Arthrobacter sp. ERGS1:01: one gene and its partner. The protein of the gene in region 1 interacts with the protein of each later gene in a pairwise test. Links are inferred from orthologs where the notes say so. Each region holds a gene or a part of one and is shown in the gene's direction. Other genes may lie near its edges.

The links. The genes of interacting proteins can lie anywhere in the genome.
Region 2: the proteins of AL755_RS18570 (region 1) and rlmB interact in binary tests that used the Escherichia coli proteins (3 or more experiments, as listed by UniProt). The link is inferred for Arthrobacter sp. ERGS1:01 from one-to-one orthologs.

The regions. Positions count from the first base shown.
Region 1 is NZ_CP012479.1:3,230,559-3,238,710, reverse strand. Bases 1,652-4,543 are described here. They hold AL755_RS18570 (NAD(P)H-hydrate epimerase), read left to right. Parts: upstream 1,652-2,278; coding sequence 2,279-3,808; downstream 3,809-4,543. Other genes in these bases: glgX (glycogen debranching protein GlgX), read left to right, coding at 3,823-4,543; AL755_RS18575 (holo-ACP synthase), read left to right, coding at 1,929-2,276; glmS (glutamine--fructose-6-phosphate transaminase (isomerizing)), read left to right, coding at 1,652-1,734. Outside these bases: more of glmS, read left to right, coding at 1-1,651; more of glgX, read left to right, coding at 4,544-5,928; mgrA (L-glyceraldehyde 3-phosphate reductase), read left to right, coding at 5,976-7,013; AL755_RS18555 (inositol-3-phosphate synthase), read left to right, coding at 7,270-8,152. UniProt on the Escherichia coli protein: Bifunctional enzyme that catalyzes the epimerization of the S- and R-forms of NAD(P)HX and the dehydration of the S-form of NAD(P)HX at the expense of ADP, which is converted to AMP.
Region 2 is NZ_CP012477.1:587,995-593,436, forward strand. The notes cover bases 1-2,812. They hold rlmB (23S rRNA (guanosine(2251)-2'-O)-methyltransferase RlmB), read left to right. Parts: upstream 1-811; coding sequence 812-1,813; downstream 1,814-2,812. Other genes in these bases: cysS (cysteine--tRNA ligase), read left to right, coding at 1-528; glgX (glycogen debranching protein GlgX), read left to right, coding at 1,815-2,812. Also shown: more of glgX, read left to right, coding at 2,813-3,968; glgP (alpha-glucan family phosphorylase), read right to left, coding at 4,290-5,442. UniProt on the Escherichia coli protein: Specifically methylates the ribose of guanosine 2251 in 23S rRNA.

The DNA.
Region 1 (8,152 bases):
GGCAAGCTCGCCAACCTGGTCGCCGAGCTTGAGGCCAACCCGCTGCCCGACTCCATGACCGGCATTGGCCACACCCGGTGGGCCACCCACGGCGGGCCCACGGACAAGAACGCCCACCCCCACGTGGTGGACCGCGGCAAGCTCGCCGTCATCCACAACGGCATCATCGAAAACTACGCGCCGCTGAAGGCCGACCTCACGGCGCAGGGCTACACCTTTGTCTCCGACACCGACACCGAAGTGGCCGCCGTCCTGCTGGGCCACATCTACCGTTCCCTGGCCGCCGTCGACGGCGCCGCCACCGACGGCAGCCTGCTGACTGGGGCCATGCAGCTGGCCTCCCAGCAGCTCGAGGGCGCCTTCACGCTCCTGGCCGCACACGCCGAGCAGCCCGGCGTCGTCGTGGCCGCCCGCCGCAACTCGCCCCTCGTGGTGGGGCTGGGCGACGGCGAGAACTTCCTGGGCTCGGACGTCTCCGGCTTCATCGACTACACCCGCCGCGCCGTGGAGCTGGGCCAAAACCAGGTGGTCACCATTACCGCCAACTCCGTGGACATCACCGATTTCTACGGTGAACCCGCCGAGGGCAAGGAATACCTGGTCGACTGGGACGCCGCCGCCGCGGAGAAGGACGGCTACCCGTCCTTCATGGAAAAGGAAATCAACGACCAGCCCGAGGCCGTGGCGCAGACGCTGCTGGGCCGCTCGGACATCGACGGCAACCTCACCCTGGACGAGCTTCGCGTCGACCCGTCGGTGCTCAAGACCATCAACAAGATCATCGTGCTCGCGTGCGGCACGTCCGCCTACGCCGGCCAGGTTGCCAAGTACGCCATTGAGCACTGGTGCCGCATCCCCACCGAGGTCGAGCTTTCCCACGAGTTCCGCTACCGGGACCCGATCGTCGACGACAAGACGCTGATCGTCTCCATCTCCCAGTCCGGTGAAACCATGGACACGCTCATGGCCGTCCGCTACGCCCGCGAACAGGGCGCCAAGACCGTCTCCATCTGCAACACCAACGGCTCCACGATTCCGCGCGAGTCCGACGCCGTGCTGTACACGCACGCCGGACCGGAAATCGCCGTGGCCTCCACCAAGGCGTTCCTGGCGCAGATCACCGCCGCCTACCTGCTGGGCCTGTATTTGGCACAGTTGCGCGGGAACCTGTTCCAGGGCCAGATCAAGGACATCCTGGCCGACCTGGCCAAGACGCCGGCCAAGATTGCGCAGATCCTGGCCAACGCTGACCAGATCAAGGAACTGGCGCGCAGCATGTCGGACACCCGCACCGTGCTGTTCCTGGGCCGCCACGTGGGCTACCCCGTGGCCATGGAGGGCGCCCTGAAGCTCAAGGAGCTCGCCTACATCCACGCCGAGGGCTTTGCCGCCGGCGAGCTCAAGCACGGGCCGATCGCCCTGATCGAGGAAGGCCAGCCCGTCATCGTGGTGGTGCCGTCCCCGCGCGGACGCGATTCCCTGCACTCCAAGGTTGTCTCCAACATCCAGGAAGTCCGGGCTCGCGGCGCCAAGACGATCGTCATTGCCGAGGAAGGCGATGAGTCCGTGCGCGAGCACGCCGAGCACGTCTTCTACATTCCCGAGACCACCACGTTGCTGGCACCGCTGCTCACCACCGTGCCGCTGCAGATCTTCGCCTGCGAACTCGCAACGGCCAAGGGCTACGACGTCGACCAGCCGCGCAACCTGGCCAAGTCCGTCACCGTCGAGTAGCAGGAACGGCCCGGCCGACACATCGGACGGCGCTTGCGGTTAAAGCCGGCGGTCTACCGCCGGCTTTAACCGCAAGCGCCGTCCTTTTTCGTTGTGGACGGTTCGTGCGCTTGGGCGGGTCGGGCGGGGCCACAATTGCGGGTCCCGCGGTGAGCTTGCGAGCCGTGGGAGCAACGGGGGAATAAGGTGGGGTCATGATTATTGGCATTGGTGTGGACGTTGTTGACATTGAACGCTTTGGCCGCCAGCTGGAGCGCACCCCGGGGCTGCGCGACAGGCTGTTCGTGCCGGCCGAACGCGGCCTGAACACCCAATCCCTCGCCGCCCGCTTTGCCGCCAAGGAATCGGTCGCCAAGGCCCTCGGCGCCCCGGCCGGGATGAACTGGCAGGACTGCTGGATCGGCCTGGACGAGCACGGCCCCACCATCAATGTCACGGGCACCGTGGCAGCGGTCGCGAAGGCCAAGGGCATCAAGCACTGGCACCTGTCCATGAGCCACGACGGCGGCATTTCCACGGCCATGGTGATCGCCGAGAGCTGACGGTGCTCCACGCCTACACGGCGGCCGCCGTCCGGGCCGCCGAACAGCCGCTCCTGGACGCCGGTCACGGCCCTGCGCTCATGCAGCGGGCTGCCCACGGGCTGGCCATGGGCATCCTGGGTGTCCTCCGGGGGCGGGGCCGCCCCGTCTATGGCGCGCGCGTGGTGGTCCTTGCCGGTTCGGGCAACAACGGCGGCGACGCCCTGTATGCCGGGGCCTACCTGGCTCGGCGCGGTGCCCGCACGACGGCGCTGCTCACCAGCGACCGCACCCATCCCGATGCGCTGCTCGCGTTTGAGAACGCCGGCGGCCGGATCGAACGGCTCCTGGCCGACGCCGCCCCCGATGCGGCGGGGCACGCCGCGGCGTTCCTTGCCGAAGCCAGGGCCGCCGACGTCGTGGTGGACGGACTGCTGGGCACCGGCGGGCGTGGCGGGCTGCGGGAGCCTTCCGCCAGCATTGTGGCGCAACTGTGCCAGATAGCGGCGGGCGGGCACGGCCCCGCCGTCGTGGCGTGCGACCTTCCCAGCGGCATCGATCCCGACTCGGGCGAGGTCCACCCTCCCGTGCTGGCCGCTGACGTCACGGTGACCTTTGGCGCCGTGAAGACCGGACTCGTGTGCGCCCCGGCCGAGCAGCTGTGCGGCGAGGTGGTGCTCGTGGACATTGGCGTGGAAGCCTTCCTGCCCGAGCCCGACGTCGTCCGGCTTGAAAGTGCCGATCTCGCGACCCTGCTGCCGAGCCCATCCGTGGACGACCAGAAATACACGCGGGGCGTGGCCGGGATCGTGGCCGGTTCGGCGCAGTATCCGGGCGCAGCGCTGCTGGCCGTGGCGGCGGCGTCGGCCTGTGGACCGGGCATGGTCAGATATCTGGGGGAACCGGCCGTGCAGGCGGCCATCCACCTCCGCAACCCTGAAGCCGTGTGCTCCGCCGACGCACCCTCCGACGTCCGGGTCCAGGCGTGGCTGGCCGGGCCCGGGATCGACGGCGACGACGGCCAGGCGCGCAGGGCGCGGGAGGCCATGGCATCGGGCCTCCCCACCGTCGTGGACGCCGGCGCACTGGCGTTGCTGGCGGTTGGCAGCAGTGGAAGCAATGCCCACCTGGTGCTCACCCCGCACGCCGGTGAGCTGTCCACCCTGTTGGCCCGCCACGGGGTCACCACGCCCCGCGCAGCGATCGAGGCCGCGCCGCTGGCCGCAGCCCGGGCTGCCGCGCGGCTCACCGGCGCCGTGGTGCTGCTCAAGGGGCCCACCACCGTGGTCGCGGCGCCGGACGGGAGCACCTTCACCCAGGCGGACGGCACGCCGCGCCTGGCCACCGCCGGCAGCGGCGACACCCTGGCGGGAATCCTGGGGGCCCTGCTGGCCATGAACGCCGGCCGCGACGATCCGGACGAATTGGCCGTGGTGGCCGCACTCGCGGCGGCACTTCATGGCAGACTGGCGCACGAGGACCCACACGCACCCCTGAACGCGGGAATGCTGGCGGCGCGCATCCCGGCCGCCTGGGCCGCACTCACGCGCTGACCCAAGGAGTTTTTGTGGAATTGTGGCCCGGAAGATCACACCCGCTCGGTGCCCACGCCGACGGGAACGGCACCAACTTCGCGTTGTTCAGCGACGGCGCCCAGGCCGTGCAGCTGTGCCTCTTCGACGCGGACGGTACCGAAACCCGGGTCGAGCTGACCGAGGTGGACGGTTTTGTGTGGCACGGCTACCTTCCCGGCGTGAAACCCGGCCAGCACTACGGCTACCGGGTGGACGGACCCTGGAACCCGGCCAAGGGCCTACGCTTCAACGCGAACAAGCTGCTGCTCGATCCCTACGCGAAGGCCGTCGCCGGATCAGTCAGCTGGGGCCAGCCCGTGTACGGGTACACCTTTGGCGAGCCGCTGACCCGCAACGACGACGACTCCGCCGCGCACACGTACCGTTCCGTGGTGGTGGACGCCGCCTACGACTGGGAGGGCGACGCCGCCCCGGACGTCCCGTACCACCACAGCGTCATCTACGAGGCCCACGTGAAGGGGCTTACCGCGCTCCACCCCGACGTTCCCGAGCACCAGCGCGGCAGCTACGCCGGATTGGCCCACCCCTCGGTCACGGCCCACCTGAAGAACCTGGGCGTGACCGCCGTCGAACTCATGCCTGTGCACCAGTTCGTCCAGGATGACGCGCTCACCGCCAAGGGGCTGCGCAACTATTGGGGCTACAACACGATCGGCTTTTTCGCCCCGCACAACGAGTACGCGTCCACGTCCGACCCCGGCCAACAGGTGCGCGAATTCAAGGACATGGTCAAGGAGCTGCACCGCAACGGCCTGGAGGTGATCCTGGACGTGGTCTACAACCACACCGCCGAGGGCAACCACCTGGGCCCCACCCTGTCCTTCCGCGGCATCGACAACGACGCCTACTACCGGCTCATGGACGGCGATCCGGAACACTACCTGGACTACACGGGCACCGGGAACTCGTTCAACGTCCGGCAGCCGCACTCGCTGCAGCTGATCATGGACTCGCTGCGCTACTGGGTCACCGAGATGCACGTGGACGGCTTCCGCTTTGACCTGGCCGCCACGCTGGCCCGCGAATTCTATGACGTGGACAAGTTGTCGTCGTTCTTTGAAATGGTGCAGCAGGACCCCGTGGTGTCCCGCGTGAAGCTCATCGCCGAACCATGGGACCTGGGGCCCGGCGGCTACCAGGTGGGCAACTTCCCGGCCCTGTGGAGTGAATGGAACGGCAAGTTCCGGGACACCGTGCGGGACTTTTGGCGCGGCGAGCCGGCCACACTGGGCGAGTTCGCGTCCCGGCTGACCGGCTCATCCGACCTTTACGAGCATTCCGGGCGGCGCCCCGTGGCATCCATCAACTTCATCACCGCGCACGACGGCTTCACGCTGGCGGACCTGGTCAGCTACGAGTCCAAGCACAATGAGGCCAACGGCGAAGACAACCGGGACGGCGAATCCAACAACCGCTCCTGCAACTTTGGTGCGGAGGGCCCCACCGACGACCCCGCCATCCTGACGCTGCGGGCCCGGGCGCAACGGAACTTCCTGGCCACCTTGCTGCTCGCCCAGGGCGTGCCGATGATCCTGCACGGGGATGAGCTGGGGCGCAGCCAGAACGGCAACAACAACGCCTACGCCCAGGACTCCGCGTTGAGCTGGGTGAACTGGGAATCCGCCGACGCCGGCCTGACCGACTTCGTTGCCCGGCTGGGCCGGTTGCGGGCAGCGCACCCGGTGTTCCGGCGTCGTCGCTTCTTTGACGGCCGGCCCGTGGAGCGCGGGGACGACGGCGCACTGCCGGACATCGTGTGGCTGCGCCCGGATGCCGCAGCCATGACGGCCGCCGACTGGGACAGCGGATTTGGCCGCAGCATTGGCGCGTTCCTCAACGGCGGCGGCATCCCGGACTGCGACGACCGCGGCAAGGTGGTGGTGGACGACTGCTTCCTGATGCTGTTCAACGCCGGTGACGACGCCGTGGACTTCACCCTGCCCGCGGAGGACTACGCCAACCACTGGGTGGTGGAAATCCACACGGACGGGATCAGCGCCGACGCGTTCACGGCGGGTGCACGGGTCTCCGTGGCGGCGCGATCCATGCTGGTCCTGCGGGCGCCGGAGCGCAGCTGACGTCACCGTGGCCGGAATTGCCCCCGTTCGGTGGCAAGATGAGAGGTATGACTTTTCACGCCGCGGAAAACCGCTATGAAACCATGCCGTACCGCCGGGTTGGGCGCAGTGGGCTGAAACTGCCCGCCGTCTCCCTGGGCCTGTGGCACAACTTCGGCGACGACATGCCGTTCGAGACCCAGCGCGCCATCCTGCGCCGCGCCTTTGACCTGGGCGTCACCCACTTCGACCTGGCCAACAACTACGGCCCGCCCGCCGGCAGCGCCGAGACCAACTTTGGCCGCCACCTGAAGGACGACTTCGCCGCGTACCGCGACGAGCTGATCATCTCCACGAAGGCCGGCTACGACATGTGGCCGGGCCCCTACGGTGAGTGGGGCTCCCGCAAATACCTGCTGGCCAGCCTGGACCAGTCGCTGAACCGGATGGGCCTGGACTACGTGGACATCTTCTACAGCCACCGTCCCGACCCGGAAACCCCCATGGAGGAAACCATGGGCGCCCTGGACACCGCCGTGCGATCCGGCCGTGCCCTGTACGCCGGCATCTCCTCCTACACGCCCGCCCAGACGCTGGAAGCGGCCCGGATCCTGAAGGAAATGGGCACGCCGCTGCTCATCCACCAGCCGTCCTACTCCATGCTGAACCGCTGGACCGAAAACGGCGAGCCGAACCTGTACGAGGCGCTCGACGCCGTCGGAGCCGGTTCCATCGCGTTCTCGCCGCTGGCGCAGGGCATGCTCACGGACAGGTACCTCAACGGCGTGCCGGCCGATTCCCGCGCCGCCAAGGAACACTTCCTGCACGAACACGACCTCACCGAGGACAAGATGGCGCGCGTGCGGTCGCTGAACGACATCGCCGCCAGCCGCGGCCAGTCGCTGGCCCAGATGGCCATCGCCTGGATCCTCCGCGACCAGGTCAAGGGCAGCCCCGTAACGTCGGCGCTCGTCGGCGCCTCCAGCGTCCGCCAGCTCGAAAACAATGTGGCCGCCATCAACAACCTGGCCTTCACCGAGGCCGAGCTGACCGCCATTGACCAGTTCGCCGTCGAATCCGACATCAACCGGTGGGCGCAAAAGTAACAAGCACAGCACCAAGGACATTGCCCACCACGCCCCGAGCGTGGGCGATAAATGTAATGTGAGTGACAATCCTTGCCTGGGGGAACAAAATCGGGGCAGGGGTAGTTGTCTAGAATGGTTAAGGGCGCCGTTGGGGCGTCAGGTCCGGTCGAATAGCCGTGCGCCGCGTCTTTATGCAAAATGTGAAGGCGTGCGTCGACCCATCACCGAGAAAAAGTGAGAGCCGGACCCTTGCGTAAGTTTTAGAAGGAGTTCCGTGTCCAATCATCCTATTCGGGTTGCCATTGTCGGTGTGGGAAACTGTGCCTCGTCACTGGTGCAGGGTGTCCAGTACTACCGAAACGCCGACCCGACCGTTAAGGTGCCGGGCCTGATGCATGTCGAGTTTGGCCAGTACCACGTCAACGACGTGCAGTTCGTGGCCGCGTTCGACGTCGACAGCAAGAAGGTGGGCCTGGATCTCTCCGACGCCATTGGCGCCAGCGAGAACAACACCATCAAGCTCGCCGATGTGCCGAACCTTGACGTTCCGGTGCTCCGCGGACACACCCTTGACGGCCTGGGCAAGTACTACCGCGAGACCATCGTGGAATCCGATGAAGAGCCGGCGGACATTGTTGCCACGCTGAAGGCCGCCAAGGTCGACGTCATGGTCTGCTATCTTCCGGTGGGCTCCGACGCCGCCGCCAAGTTCTACGCGCAGTGCGCCATCGACGCCGGCGTTGCCTTCGTCAACGCCCTGCCCGTGTTCATTGCCGGCACCAAGGAATGGGCCGACAAGTTCACCGCTGCCGGTGTTCCGATCGTGGGCGACGACATCAAGAGCCAGATTGGCGCCACCATCACGCACCGCGTCATGGCGAAGTTGTTCGAAGACCGCGGCGTGGTCCTGGACCGCACCTACCAGCTCAACGTTGGCGGCAACATGGACTTCAAGAACATGCTGGAGCGCGAGCGCCTCGAGTCCAAGAAGATCTCCAAGACCCAGGCCGTCACCTCCAACACCTCGGCCGTGCTCAGCGAGGACGACGTCCACATCGGTCCGTCCGACTACGTCGCCTGGCTCGACGACCGCAAGTGGGCCTTCGTCCGCCTCGAAGGCCGCAACTTCGGCGACGCCCCCGTGTCCCTGGAATACA
Region 2 (5,442 bases), on another replicon or contig:
GCCCACTACCGCTCGGTGCTGGACTACCGGCCCGGCTCGCTCACGGAGGCCGCGGCCGCCGTCGAACGCATCGAAACGTTCGTGCGCGCCGCCCTGGCCTATGTGTATCCGGACGGCGCGTTCGGATACATGAGGAACCTTTCGCTGCCGGCGGCGTTCCGCGACGCCATGGACGACGACCTGAACATCCCCGCGGCCCTGGCCGTGCTGCACGAAACCGTCCGCGCGGGCAACACCGCGCTGGCCGCCAAGGACCGCGACGGCGCCGAGGCCGCGTTCCTGGCGGCCGTGTCCATGACGGACGCCCTGGGCATCAATCCGCTGGATGCACAGTGGTTCGAGTCGGCCGGTTCGGAGTCCATGGTCAACGCGCTCGACGTCCTCGTCAAGGCCCAGCTGGCCGCCCGCGCGAAGGCCCGGGCGGAGAAGAATTGGCCGGAATCGGACGCCATCCGCGACGTCCTCGCGGCGGCCGGCATCGAAATTGCCGACTCCGCCAACGGCTCCACCTGGTCCATCAAGCGCTAGCCCCGACGCGGTATCACCTTTGGTCCCCTTTTAGCGGACGCGGTATCACTTTTGGCGGTGATTTCGGGAACGCGGTATCACCGTGGCACCCAACGGCCCCACGTGAGACTGCGCACGTTTGTCCCCCGATATCCACAAATTTGCATGCAGGCCGTAAACTGATAGCTATGGGTTTGCACTTTCCCGTTATCTCGTGTGCCTAAAATGCGTTCACGAGCAGGTATGTTTGACGACTTCGGAGCCGCTGAAACGCGGGCGCCGCACCAATCTTAAGGGTTTTACCATGGCCACCAATAGTTCACGCCCCGGCGCAGTACGCAAGCTCAAGAAGGGCCCCAGCGTCGGTACCGGTGGTCATGGTCGGAAGGCGCTCGAAGGCAAGGGCCCCACGCCGAAGGCGTCGGAACGCACCTACCACAAGGCGTTCAAGAACAAGGAGCTGGCCGAACGCTCCGCAGCCAAGCACGGCGACGCACCCCGCGGCGCCACCCGCCGCCCCAGCGGTCCCAAGGGCCGTGCCACCGAAGAGCTCGTCACGGGCCGCAACTCCGTGGTCGAGGCACTGCGCGCCGGCATCCCCGCGAAGGTCCTCTACGTGGCCGTCCGCGTTGACATGGACGAGCGCGTCCGCGAATCCATCAAGCTGGCCGCCGAACGCGGCATCCCGCTGCTCGAGGCACAGAAGCCCGAGCTGGACCGCCTGACCGAGGACGCCATCCACCAGGGCCTGGTCCTGCAGATCCCGCCGTACGAGTACGAGGACGCCGTGGACATGGCCTCCGAGGTCATGGCCAAGTGGAAGAAGGGGCACATCGCCAACGCCCCGCTGATCGTCGCCCTGGACGGAATCACCGACACCCGCAACCTTGGCGCCATCATCCGCAGCGTTTCGGCCTTCTCCGGCCAGATCGTGGTCATTCCCGAACGCCGCAGCGCCGGCGTGACGGCCGCGGCCTGGAAGACCAGCGCCGGTGCCGCCGTGCGCGTCCCCGTGGCCAAGGCCCCCAACCTGAACCGTGCCATCGGCGCGTTCCAGAAGATGGGCTACTTTGTGCTGGGGCTCGACGGCGACGGCGACGTTTCGCTGCCCGACATCAGCGTGGCCACGGACCCGATCTGTCTCGTGGTCGGCTCCGAAGGCAAGGGCCTCTCCCGCCTGGTGCGGGAGAACTGCGACCAGATCGTCTCCATCCCGATCAACTCGGACATGGAGTCCCTGAACGCCTCCATGGCCGTCGGCATCAGCCTGTACGAGATCTCAAAACAGCGCGCAACCCAGGCGTAATATGCCGGTGACAGCAGTAGAAACCGTGGGCACCCTCGGGACGGCATTGTCGCGCCGTTTCCCGCTGGGTGTCAGCGTCCGCCCCGGGGAAACCGTCGCGGACACCGTCAACGTGGCCGTTTACTCGCCCACCTCCGCCCGGGTGGTGGTGTGCCACCAGCGCCCCGGCGGGGACTGGAAGGCCATGGTGCTGCCGGACGTGACCGACGGCGTCCATCACGGACTCGTGGCGGACATGCCGGTGGGCAGCCGCTACGGTTTCTACGTTGGCGCCCGCGACGGCGCCACCGACATCACGGAACTGGACCCGGAAACGGTGCAGCTGCTGCTGGACCCGTACGGGCGCTACATCGACGAACAGACCGCCGCCGACGGCACGGTGCGGTTCGCCTCCGTGCGCATGCAGTCGGGCTTTGACTGGGGCACCGTGACCCGGCCCAACACCCCGTGGCGCAACACGGTGTTCTACGAGGCCCACGTGCGCGGCCAAACCATGCTGCACCCGGACATCCCCGAGGAAATCCGCGGCACCTACGCCGGCATGGCCCACCCCGTCATGATCAAGCACCTGCAGGATCTGGGCGTGACCGCCGTCGAACTGCTGCCCATCCACTTCCACATCGACGAACCCCACCTGCACGGCACCGGCATGCGCAACTATTGGGGCTACAACTCGCTGGGATTCTTCGCCCCGCAGGTGGACTACGCCAGCGAGGCTGCGCGGGCCCGCGGCCCGGAGGCTGTCCAGGACGAGCTCAAGGGCATGATCAAGCTGCTGCACATGGCCGGGATCGAAGTGATCCTGGACGTGGTGTACAACCACACCGCCGAGGGCGGCCCGGGCGGGCGCACCCTGAGCTGGCGCGGCCTGGCCGAGGAACAGTATTACCGCATGAAGGACGGCCACTATGTGGACACCACGGGCTGCGGCAATTCACTGAACTTCGGCAACCCCCACGTCATCAAGATGGCCATGGATTCGCTGCGGTACTGGGTGGAGGAATTCCACATCGACGGCTTCCGTTTCGACCTGGCCGTGAGCCTTGGCCGCAACGGCGTGCACGAGTTCACCAGCCAGCACCCGTTCCTGCTGGCCGCGGCCACCGACGGCGTGCTGGCGTCCACCAAGCTCATTTCCGAGCCCTGGGACATTGGTTTTGGCGGCTGGCAGACGGGGCGCTTCCCCACGGGCTGGGCCGACTGGAACGATTCCTTCCGGGACCAGGTGCGCGAGGTCTGGCTGACGGACCGGGCCGCCAACATGGCCGGCGAGGCTCGCGGCAGCCTGGCCAAATTTGGCGACGCCCTGGGCGGATCGGCCGGGCTCTTTGCCGAGTCCGGGCGCAGCCCCATGGCCTCGGTCAACCTCATCACGGCCCACGACGGCTTCACCCTGGCGGACCTCACGGCGTACAACGTCAAGCACAATGAGGACAACCAGGAAGGCAACCGCGACGGCCACGGCGACAACCGCAGCTGGAACCACGGCGTCGAAGGCATTTCCAACAACTTCGGGATCCTGAACCAGCGCGCCAGGACCGCCCGAAACATGATGGCGACCATGCTGCTGGCCCTGGGTGTGCCGCTCATTACGGCCGGCGACGAGCTGGGTCGCAGCCAGGGCGGCAACAACAACGTCTACTGCCAGGACAATGAAATCGCGTGGCTTGACTGGTCCATGGACGACGACGCCAAAACCATGCTCGCGGCCACCCGCCGGCTGGTGCAGATCCGCAAGGACTTCCTGGCCGAACAGCCCAGCAGCTACCCGGCCCGTGGCGGCGAATCGTTCATTCACTGGTTCGGTGCGGACGGCTTGCCCATGACCCCGGAACGGTGGCGAAGCCCGCATGAGCGAGTGCTGACCATGCTTCTGGGTTCCCCCAACGGGCAGGTTGACGGCCTGGCGGTCTTCAACACCGGCATCACCGACGAGGACGTGACGCTGCCGGCCAACCCGCGCTACGTCGATGACCCCACTGTCGAGGCGCGCCCCTACATGCTGCGCATGACCACGGCCGCCGCGGGCATGGACCACGACGGCGATCCCACCTTTAAGCTGTCCCGGACGACGCCGCTGGTCCCGGCCGGTGGGGCCGTCGCCGTCGAGGCCAACACGGTTCAGATCTACCGCAACGACATCACCCCGCGCTAGGTGACCCGGAGTCGTTGAGGGCCCAGATAATCCCCGCGCCCTCCCGTCTTTACCGCGCTGGGCGCGATAAAGACGGGGCCCTCGGGCGCGGGGCCCAACTGTGGTGACCCACACTCGTTGAGGGCCCAGATAATCCCCGCGCCCTCCCTTCTTTACCGCGCTGGGCGCGATAAAGACGGGGCCCTCGCGCGCGGGGGCCCAACTGTGGTGGCCCACACTCGTTGAGAGCCCAGATAATCCTAGGATTATCTGGGCTCTCAACATTGTTGGCGGGGATTATCTGGGCTCTCAACGAGGGGGCGCTCCCCTCAACGGCGGCGCCTATGACGTGGCGATGAGCCCCAACTCGGCCGGGTTGGCCAGGGCGCAGTGCGTCGGCAGGACCTGGACGCCGTAGCCAAAGCTGCCCGAACGGTCAATGACGAGGTCGGCGGCGAACTGGTACCGGCCGTCGCCGAGGCCCGTGGCGGAATCCAGTTCCATGGTCCGGGTGTCGGAGAGCTCGTCGGTGTCACCCACGCGACCGTAGCGGACGCAAACCCGGACATCCTCGGCGTTCAGTCCGGCCAGGTGCACCGTGGCGCGGACCTGGAGCGTCTGGCCAATTTGGGGTTCGTCGGCCAGGCCGTGGGATTCCACATGTTCAATGCGCACCCCGTCCCATTCGGAGCGGACCTTGCCGATCCAGGACGCCAGCTCCCGGGTGCCGGCAAAGTCGCCGGCCCGGGCAAGGCGCCCGGCCTCGGCGGCCGGCTGGTACAGCCTCTGCACGTATTCCTTGACCATCCGCTCGGCGGAGACGGCCGGGCCCAGATGGGAGATGGTGTGCTTGATCATGGAGATCCAGTGTGAGGGCAGGCCGCCGTCGTTGGCCTGCGACGGCCCGGCAGCCCCGGCAAACTCGGCCGCGACGTCGCCGTAGAAGCGCGGCGCCACCTGGTTTTCCAGCAGCTCGTACAACGCGGCGGACTCGATGTCGTCGCGTTCCTCGTCGCTGGTGCCCTGGTTGGCAGTGGGGATCGCCCAGCCGTTTTCGCCGTCGTACAGCTCATCCCACCAGCCGTCCATGACGGACAGGTTCAGTGAGCCGTTGATGGCGGCCTTCATGCCGGAGGTGCCACAGGCCTCCAAGGGGCGCAGCGGGTTGTTCAGCCACACGTCACAGCCGGGGAACAGGGTCCGGGCCATGGCGATGTCGTAGTTGGGCAGGAATACGATCCGGTGGCGCACCTCGGGATCGTCGGTGAACTGCACCAGGTCCTGGATCATCTTCTTGCCGGCGTCGTCCGCCGGGTGCGATTTACCGGCGATGACCAGCTGGATCGGGTGCTCCGGGTGCAGCAGCAGCGCTTTGAGCCGGGCCGGGTCGCGCAGCATCAGGGTGAGCCGCTTGTAGGTGGGGACGCGGCGGGCGAAACCGATGGTCAGCACGTCGGGGTCCAGTGCGGAATCCGTCCAGGCCAGCTGGGCGTCG